DNA from 2 places in the Streptomyces sp. NPDC048441 genome. Region 2 is predicted to be linked to the other one. Evidence: riboswitches for the same ligand, from Rfam matches in the RefSeq annotation. Region 2 holds a riboswitch; the other holds the start of a gene.
The links. A riboswitch is a leader RNA that binds a small molecule or an ion and turns the genes downstream of it on or off. The one in region 2 is predicted to bind cyclic di-AMP.
Positions count from the first base shown of each region.

Region 1 (7,430 bases), on a different contig from region 2:
GACCGTCAGCACGTGCGCCGCGTCCTGCTCCCGCTCGGCGGGCTGCTCCTCGCGATGGGCCTGCACGCCCTGTGGAACGGCTCGGCGAACCTCGGAGAGTACGGCTTCTTCGTCGTGTACGCGCTCTTCATGCTGCCCGCGTTCGGCCTGCTCACCTGGCTGGTGATCTGGACGAGGCAGCGCAGCCTGCGCATCGTGCGGGCCGAGCTGCCCGCTTACGCCCTCGCCGGCTGGCTCACCGCGCCCGAGCCGTTCGCGCTCGGCACGATGCGGGCCCGCACGCTGGCCCGCGACTACGCCTCGTACACAGCGGGAAAGGCGGCGGCGCGCACGGTCGCGGAGTACGAGACGTACGCGACGGCACTCGCGCTCCTGCGCCACCGGGGGCGCCGCGGCCGGGCGGGCACCGACTTCGTCGTACGGGAGCGGGAGTTGCTGCACGCGCTGTGGGAGCGGCGCGACGCGGCACGGCCCGCCCTCGCCTACGCGGCGCGCGCGACGGCACCGGTGCTGGTGCCGATGCCGCCGCCGTACGGGTATCAGCAGCCGTACGCGCGGCTGTATCAGCAGCAGTACCAACAGCCCTATCCGCAGCCGCAGTACCAGCAGCAGTACCAGCAGCACCCCTACGGATATCCGTACGCCAAGCCCGCGATGCCCTACCCCGCCTACAACCCCTACAGGGGCTAGGGCCCTAGGCGGAAGCCGCCGTGAGCGCCGACACCTCGGCGTCCGTCAGCTCCAGCTCCCCCACCGCGAGCAGCGCGGGCAGCTGCTCGACCGTACGGGCCGATGCGAGCGGCGCCGCCACCGTCGGCTGCGCCGCGAGCCATGCGAGGGCCACGGTCGCGAGCTCGGCGTCCCGGTTCTTGGCGACCTCGTCCAGGGCGGCGAGGACCCGCAGGCCCCGCTGTGTCTCCAGGTGCTTGCCCGCGCCTGCGGCCCGCGCGCTCTCGACCTGCGCACCCGGGCGGTACTTGCCGGTCAGGAAACCGGATGCGAGCGCGTAGTACGGGACGGCGGCCAGGCCGGAGCGGGATGCGACCTGCTCCAGCGAACCCTCGTACGTGTCACGCGATACGAGGTTGTAGTGCGGCTGGAGCGCCGAATAACGCGCGAGGCCCTCGCGGTCGGAGAAGTCGAGGAACTCCTGGAGCCGCTCGGCGGTCACGTTGGACGCGGCGATGGCGCGCACCTTGCCGGACGTCACCAGTTCGTCGAGGGCGCCGATGATCTCCTCGACGGGGACGGTCGGGTCGTCGTAGTGCGTGTAGAAGAGGTCGATGTAGTCGGTGCGCAGGCGGCGCAGCGACTCCTCGGCACCGGACTTGATGGTGCCGGCGGACAGGCCCTTGTATTCGGGGTGGGCGCCGACCTTCGTGGCGAGCACGACGTCGGAACGGTTGCCGCGCGCGGTGAGCCAGTCGCCAATGACGGTCTCGGACTCGCCACCCTTGTTGCCGGGCACCCAGGCCGAGTAGACATCGGCGGTGTCGATGAAGTTGCCGCCCGCGGCGGTGTAGGCGTCGAGCACGGCGAAGGACTGGGCCTCGTCGGCCGTCCAGCCGAAGACGTTGCCGCCGAGTGCGAGCGGGAAGACCTCGAGGTCGGACGAGCCAAGCTTGCGAAGAGAAGTCATATGGGAGGCAACGTACTTACGGAGCGCAGCATTCCGTACACGCATCCCTGGGATCCATAGGAGCAGGAGCCCCGGACATGCCGAACCGGCAGCCCTGACGTCGGGGGGTTGTCGCCAGGACCGCCGGGGTACGGGGTTACGTCAGACCGTCCTGCCCTTGTCGCGCAGCCACGCCGCCGGGTCGACCCCGGTGGAGGCGCCGCCCGGGTGGACCTCCAGGTGGAGGTGCGCCCCGGTCACGTTGCCGGTCGCGCCTACGCGGCCGATGACGTCGCCGGTGGAGACCTTCTGGCCGACGCTGACGCTCATCGAGGACTGGTGGCAGAACCACAGCTCGGTGCCGTCGTCGAGTTCCATGACCGTGCGGTAGCCGTACGCCCCCGCCCAGCCGGCCTCCTTGATGGTGCCGGAGTGGATCGCCTTGATGGGCGTACCCGTGGGGGCCGCGAAGTCCAGGCCTGTGTGGTAGCCGGAGGACCACATCGAGCCGGGCTGACCGAAGGTGCCGGTGACGGTGTACGAGGCCACGGGCAGGATGTAGCTCTTCGCGAGCTTGGCGAGGCGCTCCGCCTCTGCCTTCCTCTTGGCCTCCGCCTCGGCCTTCTTCTTCGCGGCGGCCTTCTCCGCGGCGATCTTCTTCTCGGCCGCGGTCTGCTTGGCGGCGGCCTGTGCGGCAGCCTCCTTGACGGCGGCTTCTTCGCTCGCCTGCTGGACCGCGTCGTCCGCCTGGTCCTGCTGGTTCTCGGCCTGCTCCATGATGCGGGCCCGCAGTGCCTCGCCCGCGTCTGTGGTGCCCTGCTCGGCGTCCGATGTGCTGACGCCGGCGGCGGAGAGGGGCGCGGCGGCGGTCTGCACGCCGTTGTCGGCGGAACCGGAGTCGTCGGAGTCGTCGGATATCAAAGACCCCACGCCCGGCAGCGACTTGGCCTCCGGGAGCGAGTCCGTGACGGCCGAGAGGTCCGGCATCTCGATGGAGACCGGGGGCTTGCCGCCCTGCGCGGTGGCGATGCCGCCCGCGCCGACTGCGGCGATGACGCCTACGCCGAGAACAGTGGAGCTGCGGGCGAGCCCGCCACCGCCCCGCTTGTGGACGCGGTGCCTGCCGCGGACGGGACGGATGGAGTCCTCGGTGGGATTCCATTCCTCCCAGGAAGATGTTTCGTCGTACCCACCGAAATCGTCGTCATTCGGTACGTACACGCCTTGGGGGGCAGGGCGGTTGGACGCCACTGGGGCGCACTCCTTTCCTTCCTTCTCGCCTACCGGGTTAGCTGACGGGTTCGGAGCAGGAAGGTCTCCTACGAACAGCCGGCACGGATGCACAGCTGCCCGATTCACCCCATGTAGGTGGTTCCCCGGCTCCCTTGCGGGATTAGGCGCGTGCGCGCGGAGCCGACTCGAGTGACGGCTGGGACGACCGCGCTGCGTTATCGAACGTTAATAGACAGCAGGGCCGGAATCCAAGCTGTTCCGGCTGATCGTTAACGCCTTTGGCCTGCACTTAACGGGACACGGGGGGCTGGAACGGGGCGAGTTGACCCCAGATCTTCACACACCGGAGCTTCACATTTCCTGGACAGTGCGTCAGTTGCCGGACGGAGGGGTGTCCTTCAGTCACGTCCAGTGACATCAGGCGGAACGCGACGCGGTGAGGTGCCCGTCGCCGACGGCCGCCGCACCGCGAGCAGCGCCATGTCGTCCGTCGTCCCGCCCCCGGTGTGCAGCCACACTTCCTCGGTGAGCGTGGCGAGGAGGGTGTCCGGGCCGTTGGGTCCCGGGAAGATGCGGCCGCCGAGCCGGGCGGCCGGGTCGTAGAACTCGCCCCGGTGATCACGCGCCTCGGAGAGCCCGTCGGTGAAGAGCAGCAGCATCGCCCCCGGCGGGAACTCCGTCTCGTCCGCACGGTCCGGCCAGGTGCCGAGTTCGCCCATCCCGAGCGGCAGCGCGGGCTCGGTGGCGGACAGGACGCACAGCCGCCCGTCGCCGCGCAGGAGCAGCGGCCCCGGGTGCCCGCGATTGATGAGGCGTACGAGACCGCCACTGTGCGGGATCTCCGCGAGGACGGCGGTGGTGAACCCTTCGAAGGCGTCGAGACCGTCCCTGCGCGTGCCCTCACGCGCGAGCGCCCGCTCCAGGCGCTGCGCCACCGCCTCCAGGGTGGCCTCCTGCTCCGCGGCCTCCCGGAACGCCCCGATGACGACGGCGACGGCCGCCACCGCGCTCATGCCCTTGCCGCGTACGTCGCCGACGATGACGCGTACGCCGTGCGAGGTGTCCTGCACGGCGTACAGATCACCCCCGATGAACGCGTCGGCCTCCGCGGCCTCGTAGCGCGCCGCGACGTCGAGCCCGCCGATCCGGGGGTCCGGCTGCGGCAGTACGGCGCGTTGGGCGGCCTCGGCGATGGAGCGTGCGGAGGCGAGCTGTTCGTCGCTGCGGGATACGACGCGGTTGATGAGGACGGCGAGCACGGCCACGGTCGCCACCGTGATCAGTTCGGTGACGGCTTCGACATCGGTCGTGGTGCTGGTCCTGAAGTGCAGGCCGAGCACAGCGGCGCAGGAGCCGACGCCGGTGAGGGCGGTGCTGATCAGCGAGTAGAAGGGGGCGGCGACCAGCGGGGCGGCGGTGAAGAAGGGCGCGGCGGTGAACGCGGCCGGGGTCACGAGGTCGTAGACGATCCCGACGACGAGGAGCAGCAGAGGAAGGGTCCGCACGAACGCCCGCTCATGCCTGACGTCGGAATCCGTGCGGGGCACCTTGCGCAGGCCCCTGCCGCTTCCTCCTCGCTGCCCCACCGGTCTTCTCCTGCCGCGTTCCGCGGCCAGGACCAGATCCATGACCACGCCTCGTCCAGGGTTCCCGGCGCGGGGGCGCGGGGCGACCGGTGTGGGCCGATCGGGTTGAACCGCGCCCCGAAGCGGCGCTCACGCGGAAAACACCGAAGGCCCGGATCCATTACTGGATCCGGGCCTTCGGCCTTTAGTAGCGGGGACAGGATTTGAACCTGCGACCTCTGGGTTATGAGCCCAGCGAGCTACCGAGCTGCTCCACCCCGCGCCGTTGAATGCAACTCTACGCCATCAGAGGGAGTGAAGCGAACCAGCTCAAGGCTCAGGTGTTCTCGGCGTGCGTCAGCGTCTCCCAGGCCACGAACAGATCGTCCGTCCCCTCGGGCCGCCGCTCCTCCGTGTATTTCGCCGTCTCCGGCAGATCCAGCTTCAGCCGGTCCCGCAGGTGGTTGAGGCCGACCTCGGTGTCGGGCCCCATGTCGCGCTGCACCTTGCCGCCGCACAGCCAGCCCGGCGCCCGCGCGCCCAGCTGGTACTTGGAGTGGAACTCGAAAGCGGCCCGCAGCCGGTCCTTGACCTCGCCGTACAGATCGACGCCCTGGTGCCAGGCGGTCTCGGCGATGTGCGCGGTGGCGGCGAGGGAGTAGCTGGCGTGCTTGAAGTTACGGCAGGACTCCTGGGAGAGGCCGTCGGCGAAGGTCTTCTGCCCGAACCAGTACTTCTGGAGCTCCGCCGCGGTGTTGATGCCGCTGCCCTTCGGCGAGACCGGCAGCGGCCCGTCCGACTTCAGGTAGAAGTAGGCGGGCACCCGGGTCCTGAAGTGCGTCACCGCCTTCTCGAAGTCCTCGTGGTCGTCGAGGAAGACCGCCATGCCCATGGTCGCGTCGGCCATCACCAGGTCCCAGTTGCCGTTGAAGTCGGCTGACCCGTTGAGGACTTGGGGCAGATAGGCGGTACGCAGCATCCGCTCGAAACGCAGCAGCTCGCCGTCACTCCAGCCGTCGTAGGTATAGCGCACGGCTTCGGCCGCACGCGCCCACGAGGAGGCGGCCCAGGCCGTCTGGAGGCCCGCGTTGGCCTCCGTGTGCTTGGTGATCACGCCCGACCAGGCGTCCATGATCTGCACGGCCTTCTTGGCGTGCGCACGGTCGCCGGTGATGTTCCAGAGCAGAGCCTGGGTGTACGCGGCGATGGCGTCCTCGCGCTCTTCGACGCAGCCGTGGCCCGGACGGGTGTCGGGCGGGCACTCGACGACGGCGTACGGCTTGGCCTGGTAGTCCAGGGCCGCGTACTTACTGCCCCGCATCTGCTCGAACGCCTTCAGCCAAGGCTGTTCACGAGCCGCGACATGTGCGCGCACCCGCGCCAGCTGCCCCTTGCTGACGAGCACTCCGGGATGCTCGAAGGCCTGACCGGTGGGCCGCGCCCGCTCGGTCGCCCCCTCTGCCGAGCCGCTCCCGGACCCGCCGCAGGCCGCACAGACGCCGACGAGGAGGGGCCCGAGCATCATCACGAGAGCCCGTCGTACGAAACGTACGGAGCGGACGGAACCCATGCTGCACCTCCGGATCGACCACCTGGCAGGCCCAGCGTCGCTCGCGGACCGCGAGGGCGCAGGCGAGGCGGGTCCGTTCGGGCGACCGGCAGACCGGGGGAACGCCACAGGCCCAGGTCAGAAGCTGCCTGACCTGGGCCTGAGTGGTAGACCGTGTGGGACTCGAACCCACAACCAATGGATTAAAAGTCCACTGCTCTGCCAATTGAGCTAACGGTCCTCGTGCCGAGGCACCCCCCGAGCATAGCGGGAGAGGCCCGGCAGTCCGATCGGGTATTGCCTCCTTGGCCCGTCGCGCGTTCCGCGACGGGCCGCTGGCGGGCCTCGGGCGACCGTCGGCGACCGCGGGGCCGGTCAGGGATCGGCCGGGTCGGGTGCCCCGCGCCGGGCCGCGTCGCGGGCCGCCGTGCGCTCGTGGTCCGGGTTGAGGAACCAGTGCCTGGCCGATACCAGCCACCAGGTCGCGGCGAAGCCGAGGACGGCGAGTACCGCGATCGGGGCGTAGTTGAAGGTCTCCCAGGTGACCGGCGAGACCTGCGGCAGCATGAACAGGACCGTGATCACGCCGACCCAGGCCACCGCGACGATGCCGATCGGGCGTGACCAGCGGCCCAAGTGCCAGGGCCCGCGCTCGAATTGCTCGCCCTTGCGCAGCCGGAGCAGGGTCGGGATGACGTACGCGATGTAGAGGCCGATGACGGCGATCGATGTCACCGCCGCGTACGCGGTGACGTTGATCAGGTAGGGCAGGCCGAGGACGAGCGCGCCGAGGGCCGCGAGCCAGACCGCGGCTACGGGTGTGCGCGTACGCGGGTTGACCGAGTGCCAGATGTGCGAGAACGGCAGTGCTCCGTCCCGCGAGAAGGCGTAGATCATGCGGGAGTTGGCGGTCACGGACGCCATGCCGCAGAAGAGCTGCGCGCCGATGACGACAAGCAGGAGCAGCTTGCCCGTGGTCGCGCCGAGTGCGTCCAGGAGGATCTGGGCGGGCGGTGCCCCCGTCGCCGACTCGCGGGCGCCGTCGTACGACTGGATGGCGAAGGTGAAGCCCAGAAGCAGCACGAAGCCCGCTATCCAGGATGTCCAGATGGAGCGGACGATGCCCTTGGGCCCGGCCGTCGACGCGTCGTGCGTCTCCTCCGTCATGTGTGCGGAGGCGTCGTAGCCGGTGAAGGTGTACTGGGCCATCAGCAGGCCGATGAGGGCCACGTAGAGCCCGCTGCCCCAGCCCGTGTTGTTCACGAACTCGGTGAAGACGAAGGACGCCGACTGGTGCGAGTCCGGCGAGAAGGCAAGGGCGCCGACGATGACGGCGACCCCGATGACGTGCCACCAGACGCTCACGCTGTTGAGCAGGCCGACGATGCGCACGCCGAAGGTGTTGAGCAGGCCGTGCAGTACGAGGATCGCGGCGAAGAGGAGGATCGTGCGCTCCTCGGTGACG
Region 1 is NZ_JBICXM010000003.1:19,697-27,126, forward strand. Features, by position in the region: gene ACGFSB_RS07990 (PrsW family intramembrane metalloprotease) at 1-690, shown strand, start outside; gene ACGFSB_RS07995 (aldo/keto reductase) at 695-1,639, opposite strand; gene ACGFSB_RS08000 (M23 family metallopeptidase) at 1,781-2,869, opposite strand; cyclic di-AMP (ydaO/yuaA leader) riboswitch at 2,881-3,028, opposite strand; gene ACGFSB_RS08005 (PP2C family protein-serine/threonine phosphatase) at 3,250-4,479, opposite strand; tRNA gene ACGFSB_RS08010 (tRNA-Met) at 4,626-4,699, opposite strand; gene ACGFSB_RS08015 (alginate lyase family protein) at 4,754-5,986, opposite strand; tRNA gene ACGFSB_RS08020 (tRNA-Lys) at 6,131-6,206, opposite strand; gene ACGFSB_RS08025 (amino acid permease) at 6,341-7,430, opposite strand, start outside.
Region 1: another riboswitch for cyclic di-AMP. It lies ahead of ACGFSB_RS08000 (M23 family metallopeptidase); the one in region 2 lies ahead of ACGFSB_RS16935 (NlpC/P60 family protein).

Region 2 (7,430 bases):
TTCTGGCGGTGACTGAATGTGACTGCGCGATCCGCCGAACACCATGTCCTTCGCGTCTACCTGTGACCGATGAGGCATTTGTGGCCCACCTGGCTACAGAGCGGTGATAGGGCCCCGGTTAGGCTCCGGACCATGGACGTACTCACCCATGTCTTCGTCGGTCTGCACATCATCGGTATCGCCTCCCTCCTGGGCGGCTTCCTCACCCAGATGAAGCAGATGGGCCAGGGCACGGCCCGTTTCAACCCCGCGATGCTGCACGGCGCGCTGACCATGCTCGTCACCGGCGTGATCCTGGTGGGCCTCAACCAGGCGGACGACAACCCGGTCAACAACATCAAGATCGGCATCAAAATGGCGGTGCTGATCGTGATCCTTGGGCTCGTCTACGTGAAGCGGGACGAGGAAAAGATCGACAAGGGGATGTTCGGCGCCGTGGGTCTTCTGACCACGGCGAACATCTTCATCGCGGTGCTGTGGACCTGAGTTCGTAAAGACAACTCACCCACTACGCGCGCGTGGCCCGCATCCCAAGAGGATGCGGGCCACGCGCGCGTAGTGGGTTGTGTGCAGGTGGGAGGCGATCAAGCAGACCGCTCTCAGGCTGGCCGCACCACGCTGTGGATCGGCATGTAGTAGATCGACTCGACGCGGACGTTCGCGCCCGGCTTCGGGGCGTGGATCATCTTGCCGTCGCCGATGTAGATCCCTACGTGGCTGATGTCGTCGTAGAAGAAGACCAGGTCACCCGGCTTGGCATCGGCGGTCTTCACGGTCGTGCCGACCTTCACCTGATCCCACGTCGTACGCGGCAGGGAGATCCCGGCCGCCTTCCACGCGTCCTGGGTGAGCCCGGAGCAGTCGTAGGAGTCGGGGCCGGTGGCGCCCCACACGTACGGCTTGCCCATCTGGGCCTCCGCGAAGTTGATGACCTTCGCGGCCTTCGTCGCGTAACCGCTGTCCGTGTCCCCGGAGCCGCTGCCGGAGCCGGTGTCGGAACCGGAGCCCGAGTCGGGGGTCTCCTTGTTCTTCTCGCGCTCCTTGGCCGCGGCCTCTTCCGCCGCCTTGCGCTTGGCCTCCGCCTCGGCCTCCTGCTTGCGCGCCAGCTCGGCGGCCTTGCGCTTGGCCGCCTCTTCCTTCTTCTTCTCGATCGCCGCGAGCCGCGCCTTCTCCTCGGCCGTCAGCTCCGAGAGCAGCGTGCGTGCCTGGCCCAGCTTCTTCTGGACGGTCTGCTTGCTGCTCTTGAGGTCGTCACGGGAGTCGCTCAGAGTCTCCAGGCTCGTGGCGGCCTTCGTGCGCTGCTTCGTCGCCGCGGCCTGCTTCGTCTGGTAGTCGTCGACCGCCTTCTTCTGGCGCGCGGTCAGCCGGTCCGACAGATGGTTCTGGTCGAAGTACCCCTGCGGGTCGTCGGCGAGCATCATCGTGGCGGTCTCGGAGACGGCGCCGGTGCGGTACTGGGCCGCGGCGAACGTGCCGAGCTCCTGGCGGGCCTCGTTCAGCTTGTCGGCGCGCTTGGCCACGTCGTCGAGAAGGGTGTCGACCTTCGAGCGCTGCTTCTCGGTGCGCTCCTTGGCCGAGTTGTACTTCTGGGTGGCCACGCCCGCCTGGTGGTAGAGGTCGTCGACCTTCTTCTGGACCTCTTCGAGGCTGGGCTTCTGGGGCGCGGAGGGTGCCGCCTGTGCGCTCTGCGACAGGAGGGCCACAGAGGTGAGGGCCGCCGTCGTGATGCCGATGGCGGGAGTGGCGCGTAGGCCGGCAATGCGGGTCCGCGGCTTGCGGTGCGACGCCAAGGGAGGCGACTCCTTCCGTAGACCGCCTACCGGGTTAGCTGTCGGGTTCGGGCGGGTGGTTCGGAAGGTTGCCCTACAGTCCCGTACTTCGTACGGGACCGATTCACCCCAAGGTCTGAGTGGGTCCCCGGCTCCGAGGAGATCGAACTCGGCGGAGGCCACCCGTTCCCGGCGGGGTTCGCCGGTGGGAGTACGAGCAGCCCGCCCAGCACGCTAGCCAACTCGTGTGGCTCGTGTGAAGGTTGATGTTCGATATGCCCGATACATTTTCGTGACTTTACGAAGCTCTTGACGCGGACACGCGGCGATATGGCGGAGAGTGACCGGTCGTGGGCGGGGCGTAGACGGTGGACGTGGCCGGAACCCGGAGCGGGTTGTCAGTGGGGCCGCCTAGACTCGGGAGGCGATGAGCAGCCTCTTTGATGACAGCTTCCTGGCGGACCTCCAGCCCTCGCGGGCTTCCGAGGAGGAGCCCCCGCCGCCGCCCGACGACAGCACGCCGGAGTCCATTCCGGATGATCTGTTCGACGGGAAGTTTGACGCGCCCGTGCCCAGGGACGCGCACTACCGCGGCGGCGCCCCCCGTCCGGTGATCGATCCGGCGGCGCTGATCTTCGGGTTGAACGAGAACCAGCGAGCGGCCGTCGTGCACGCCGGCTCTCCACTGCTCATCGTGGCCGGCGCGGGCTCCGGAAAGACCCGTGTCCTGACCCACCGCATCGCGTATCTGCTGGCCGCGCGGCAGGTGCACCCGGGCCAGATCCTCGCGATCACGTTCACGAACAAGGCCGCGGGCGAGATGAAGGAGCGCGTCGAGGCGCTCGTCGGACCGCGTGCCAACGCCATGTGGGTATCGACGTTCCACAGCGCGTGCGTGCGCATACTGCGCCGCGAGTCGAAGACGATCGGCTTCACCTCCTCCTTCTCGATCTACGATGCCGCCGACTCCAAGCGGCTGATGGCGCTGGTCTGTCGCGATCTGGACATCGACCCGAAGAAGTTCCCGCCGAAGTCCTTCAGCGCCAAGATCTCGAACCTGAAGAACGAGCTGATCGATGAGGAGACCTTCGCAGGACAGGCCGCCGACGGCTTCGAGAAGACGCTCGCCCAGGCGTACGCGATGTACCAGTCGCGCCTGCGCGAGGCGAACGCGCTCGACTTCGACGACCTGATCATGACGACGGTCAACATGTTCCGCGCGTTCCCGGACGTCGCCGAGCACTACAGGCGCCGCTTCCGGCACGTGATGGTCGACGAGTACCAGGACACCAACCACGCCCAGTACGCCCTCGTGCGCGAGCTGGTCGGCCCCTCCGGAGGCGAGGGGGACGACCCCGCCGAGCTGTGTGTCGTGGGTGACGCGGACCAGTCGATCTACGCCTTCCGCGGCGCCACGATCCGCAACATCCTCCAGTTCGAGGAGGACTACCCGAACGCGACGACGATCCTCCTGGAGCAGAACTACCGCTCCACGCAGACGATCCTGACGGCAGCCAACGCGGTCATCGAGCGCAACGACAGCCGCCGCCCCAAGAATCTGTGGACCAACGCGGGCGCGGGCGCGGGCATCACCGGATATGTCGCCGACACCGAGCACGACGAGGCCCAGTTCGTCGCCGACGAGATCGACCGGCTCACCGACGCGGGCGACGCGAAGGCGGGTGACGTCGCGATCTTCTATCGGACGAACGCCCAGTCCCGTGTCTTCGAAGAGATCTTCATCCGCGTCGGCCTGCCCTACAAGGTCGTCGGCGGCGTCCGCTTCTACGAGCGCAAGGAGGTCAGGGACGTCCTCGCGTATCTGCGGGTGCTCGCCAACCCGGAGGACTCCGTCCCGCTGCGGCGCATTCTCAACGTACCGAAGAGGGGTATCGGCGACCGTGCGGAGGCGATGATCGACGCGCTCTCGCAGCGCGAGAAGATCTCCTTCCCGCAGGCGCTGAAGCGCGTCGACGAGGCGTACGGAATGGCCGCCCGCTCGGCGAACGCCGTCAAGCGTTTCAACACGCTGATGGAGGAGCTGCGGACCATCGTCGAGTCCGGCGCGGGCCCTGCCGTCGTCCTGGAGGCCGTGCTCGAACGGACCGGCTATCTCGCCGAGTTGCAGGCCTCCACCGACCCCCAGGACGAGACGCGCATCGAGAACCTCCAGGAACTCGCCGCAGTGGCGCTTGAGTTCGAGCAGGACAACGGTGAAGCAGCAGCGGGTGCCGAGGGCGAAGGAGAGGACGCGGAGGCGGGCACAGGGATGTCCGGCACGCTCTCCCAGTTCCTGGAGCGGGTCGCGCTCGTCGCCGACTCCGACCAGATCCCCGACGAGGAGGACGACGGCTCCGGAGTCATCACACTGATGACGCTGCACACCGCCAAGGGCCTCGAGTTCCCGGTCGTCTTCCTGACCGGCATGGAGGACGGGGTCTTCCCGCACATGCGTTCCCTCGGCCAGGTCAAGGAGCTGGAGGAAGAGCGCCGTCTCGCGTACGTGGGCATCACGCGCGCGCGGGAGCGGCTCTATCTGACGCGGTCCTCCATGCGCAGCGCCTGGGGCCAGCCTTCGTACAACCCGCCGTCGCGCTTCCTGGAGGAGATCCCGGAGGCCCACCTCGACTGGAAGCGGACGGGGTCCATCGGCGCACCGGCATCTTCCGGGCCCGCTGCGGGAATCGCCTCCTCCTTGTCGTCGTCGCGCTCCCGCGCCGGGGGCGCGCAGGGCTTCGCCACGCGCCGCGCCTCGGAGAAGCCGGTGGTCGCACTTGCGATCGGGGATCGGGTCACGCACGACCAGTTCGGCCTCGGGACCGTGGTCGGAGTGAAGGGCACGGGTGCGAACGCCGAGGCGACGGTGGACTTCGGAGAGCCCAAGCCGAAGCGGCTGCTCCTTCGGTACGCACCGGTGCAGAAGCTGTAGGGCAGGGGACGGCCGTCGCAGTCGTGTGAGGCGCGGCGGCCGGAGTTACGTCGGGTCGAGGCCGTGGCTGCGCAGCCACGGCAGCGGGTCGATCGCCGAGCCGCCGCCGGGGCGCACCTCGAAGTGCAGGTGCGGTCCGGTGGAGTTGCCGGAGTTCCCGGAGAAGGCGATGGGGTCGCCCGCCTTGACGGGGCCGCTGGAGACCTTGTGCGTGGAGAGGTGGCAGTACCACGTCTCCGTGCCGTCCTTGGCGGTCACGATCGCCATGTTGCCGTAGGCGCTGTTCCACTTCGTGGAGACGACGCCATCGGTGGCGGAGCGCACCTCGGTGCCGTACGACACCGGGAAGTCGATTCCCGAGTGCGCGGACATCCAGTTGACGCCCGCCTGCCCGTAGTACGCGCTCAGTCCCCGCTGCTCGACCGGCAGCACGAACTTGGGGCGCAGACGCTCCTTGCGTGCGGCTTCCTCGGCAGCCTTCTTCGCGGAGGCCACCTTCTCCGCCTTGAGGTCGATGCGCTCCTGGGTGCGGCTCGCGCGGTCGGCGAAGTCACCCGCGTCCGCAGAGAGGTTCGCCAGCTGGGTGTCGAGTTTGTTGTTGGCGGCGGAGGGCTTCACCGACGCGACGTCCGGGGCCGAAGCCGCCTGCGTCTCCTTGCCGTCGTCGCCGCCGAAGTCGCCCACGGACGCGGCGGCGATACCGGCGACGCCCATCACGCAGGCGGAGGGCACGGCGACGGTGAAGAGAGCGGAGCGCTTGGCGGGGGAGCGGCGGCGGGCCCGCGAGCGGGAACCGGCTCCGGAGCCGGGGCCGGCGCCGTGCGAGCGGCTCATGACGGGGGGCGCTTCGTCACCGGCGGGGCTGTGGTGGCTCGGCTCTACCGGGCCGAGCGAGTCGGCGGGCGCCTCTTCGGGCGTGAACTCGTGCCCGGTGGGGGCCGGTTGGGCGTAAGGCTCGGGGGAATCGGGGGAGTGCGGCCCGGAGGGGTAGGGCTCGGAGGCGTAGGGCCCGGTGCCGTAGGGCGAATGCGAATACCCGTGCGGTTCGGGCGACATGTGCGGTTCGGGTGCCTCGTACGTGTCCGGCGCTCCGGGCGTGTCCAGAGCGTCATACGTTCCGTGGGTACCCTGCGCTCCGTGCGCCTCGTGGGTCCCGTAGGCCTCGTGGGTTTCAGGGGCGCCGTACGGCTCGTGTGCCTCGGGGGTGCCGTACGCGGCTTCCTGGCCGACGGAGTTCCACGCGGTCGCGTCGTACGCGCCGGTGTCGAAGGGCTGCGCCTGCCACTGGCCTGTCTGCTGGGGCTGGTTCCAGGCGGTGGTGTCCCACTGGCCGGTGGTGTCCCACTGGCCAGTGGTGTTGTCCGGGCCCAACTGCGCCGGGATGTCGGCGGAGAGGTGCTGATAGCCGCCGGTCGACCACGCGGTCTGGGTTTCGTAGCTGCCGGTCTCGTAACCACTGGTGCCGTACGCGGCCTGGTGCTGCGCGGCGTACGGGTCGTAGGTGAGTGTCTGCTGCGTGCCCGTGGTGGACCACTGGCCGGTGTCGTACGGACTGCCGGGCATGTCGCCGAAGAGCGGATCGGCCGCGAAGCTTCCGGTGGAGTGGCCGTCGTACCCGGTGTAGCCGCCGTGTTGAGCGCCATGCTGGTCATACGCCGCGTAGGACGCATAGTCGGCGGGTGCCGAGGCCGGGGGAGTTGAGCTCCCCGACGGGGGACGGTCGTTCACCAACTTCTCTTTCGCCTCGGCAGCAGGGGCAGAGCAGTGCGGTGACTGTACCCGGCGGTAAGCGGGCACGACAATCTTCGGCAGGTTTCCCGCTCTCAGGAAACGGGCATTCGGCCGCCTTTCGGCGGACTGTGGGCACAGCTTTGGCCCTGCGTTCGAGATCCGTTCGACGGAATTCCATGAATGCGGGGTGCGGAAGCCGCTCGTCAGGCCACGGTCAGTCCGTCCACCGCGCCCGTCGCACGGGTCCCCGCGGCAGGCTGGTCGAGGGACTGGCGGATTCCGGCGGCGACCGCGGGGTGCACGGGCAGGGCGAGGTGGCCGATTCCGGAGACACGTACGTTGTGCGCGATCAGGTCGGGGTGGTTGACGCAGGCCGTCTCGAGGGGGTCCATCAGCTGGTCGAGGTCGCTCCAGAAGCTCACGAAGCGGGTGCGGCAGCCCGGTGCGGGCTCGCGCAGCTCCTCGATCACGTCCGAGCCGGGGCGCATCTGGCGCACGATCGGGTGCGCGTCGGCCAGCGGTACGACGCGGGTTCCCTCATGTGGGGTACCAAGGGTGACCAGTGTGCGGACGCGTGCGTCGCCGCCCAGGCGCTGCGCGTAATAGCGGGCTATCAGGCCGCCGAGGCTGTGCCCGACGATGTCCACCTGGTGATGGCCCGTGCGCTCGCAGATCTCCTCTATATGGCGGCCGAGCAGCTCGGCGGCGGTACGGATGTCGCACGTCAGCGGTGAGTAATTGAGGGACTCCACGTGCTGGCCGCCGTGCTGGGCCAGGGAGCGGCGCAGGAGGACGAAGACCGAGCGGTTGTCGATGAAGCCGTGCAGGAGGACGACCGGTGTCTTGCTCTCCGCCGGGAGACGGGGGGCGTCGGGCGACGGCGGTTCGGGGGCGGTCCTGCGTTCCTGGACGATGCCCGACGGGTAGAGGAGGAGATGCCCGGCGAGGATCGCCACCTCGAGTGCGGTCGCTTTCAGCAGGGTCAGGGAGAGCCCCGCCAG
Region 2 is NZ_JBICXM010000006.1:161,155-168,584, reverse strand. Features, by position in the region: gene ACGFSB_RS16940 (hypothetical protein) at 133-486, shown strand; gene ACGFSB_RS16935 (NlpC/P60 family protein) at 600-1,790, opposite strand; cyclic di-AMP (ydaO/yuaA leader) riboswitch at 1,798-1,954, opposite strand; gene pcrA (DNA helicase PcrA) at 2,197-4,698, shown strand; gene ACGFSB_RS16925 (peptidoglycan DD-metalloendopeptidase family protein) at 4,744-6,426, opposite strand; gene ACGFSB_RS16920 (esterase/lipase family protein) at 6,633-7,430, opposite strand, start outside.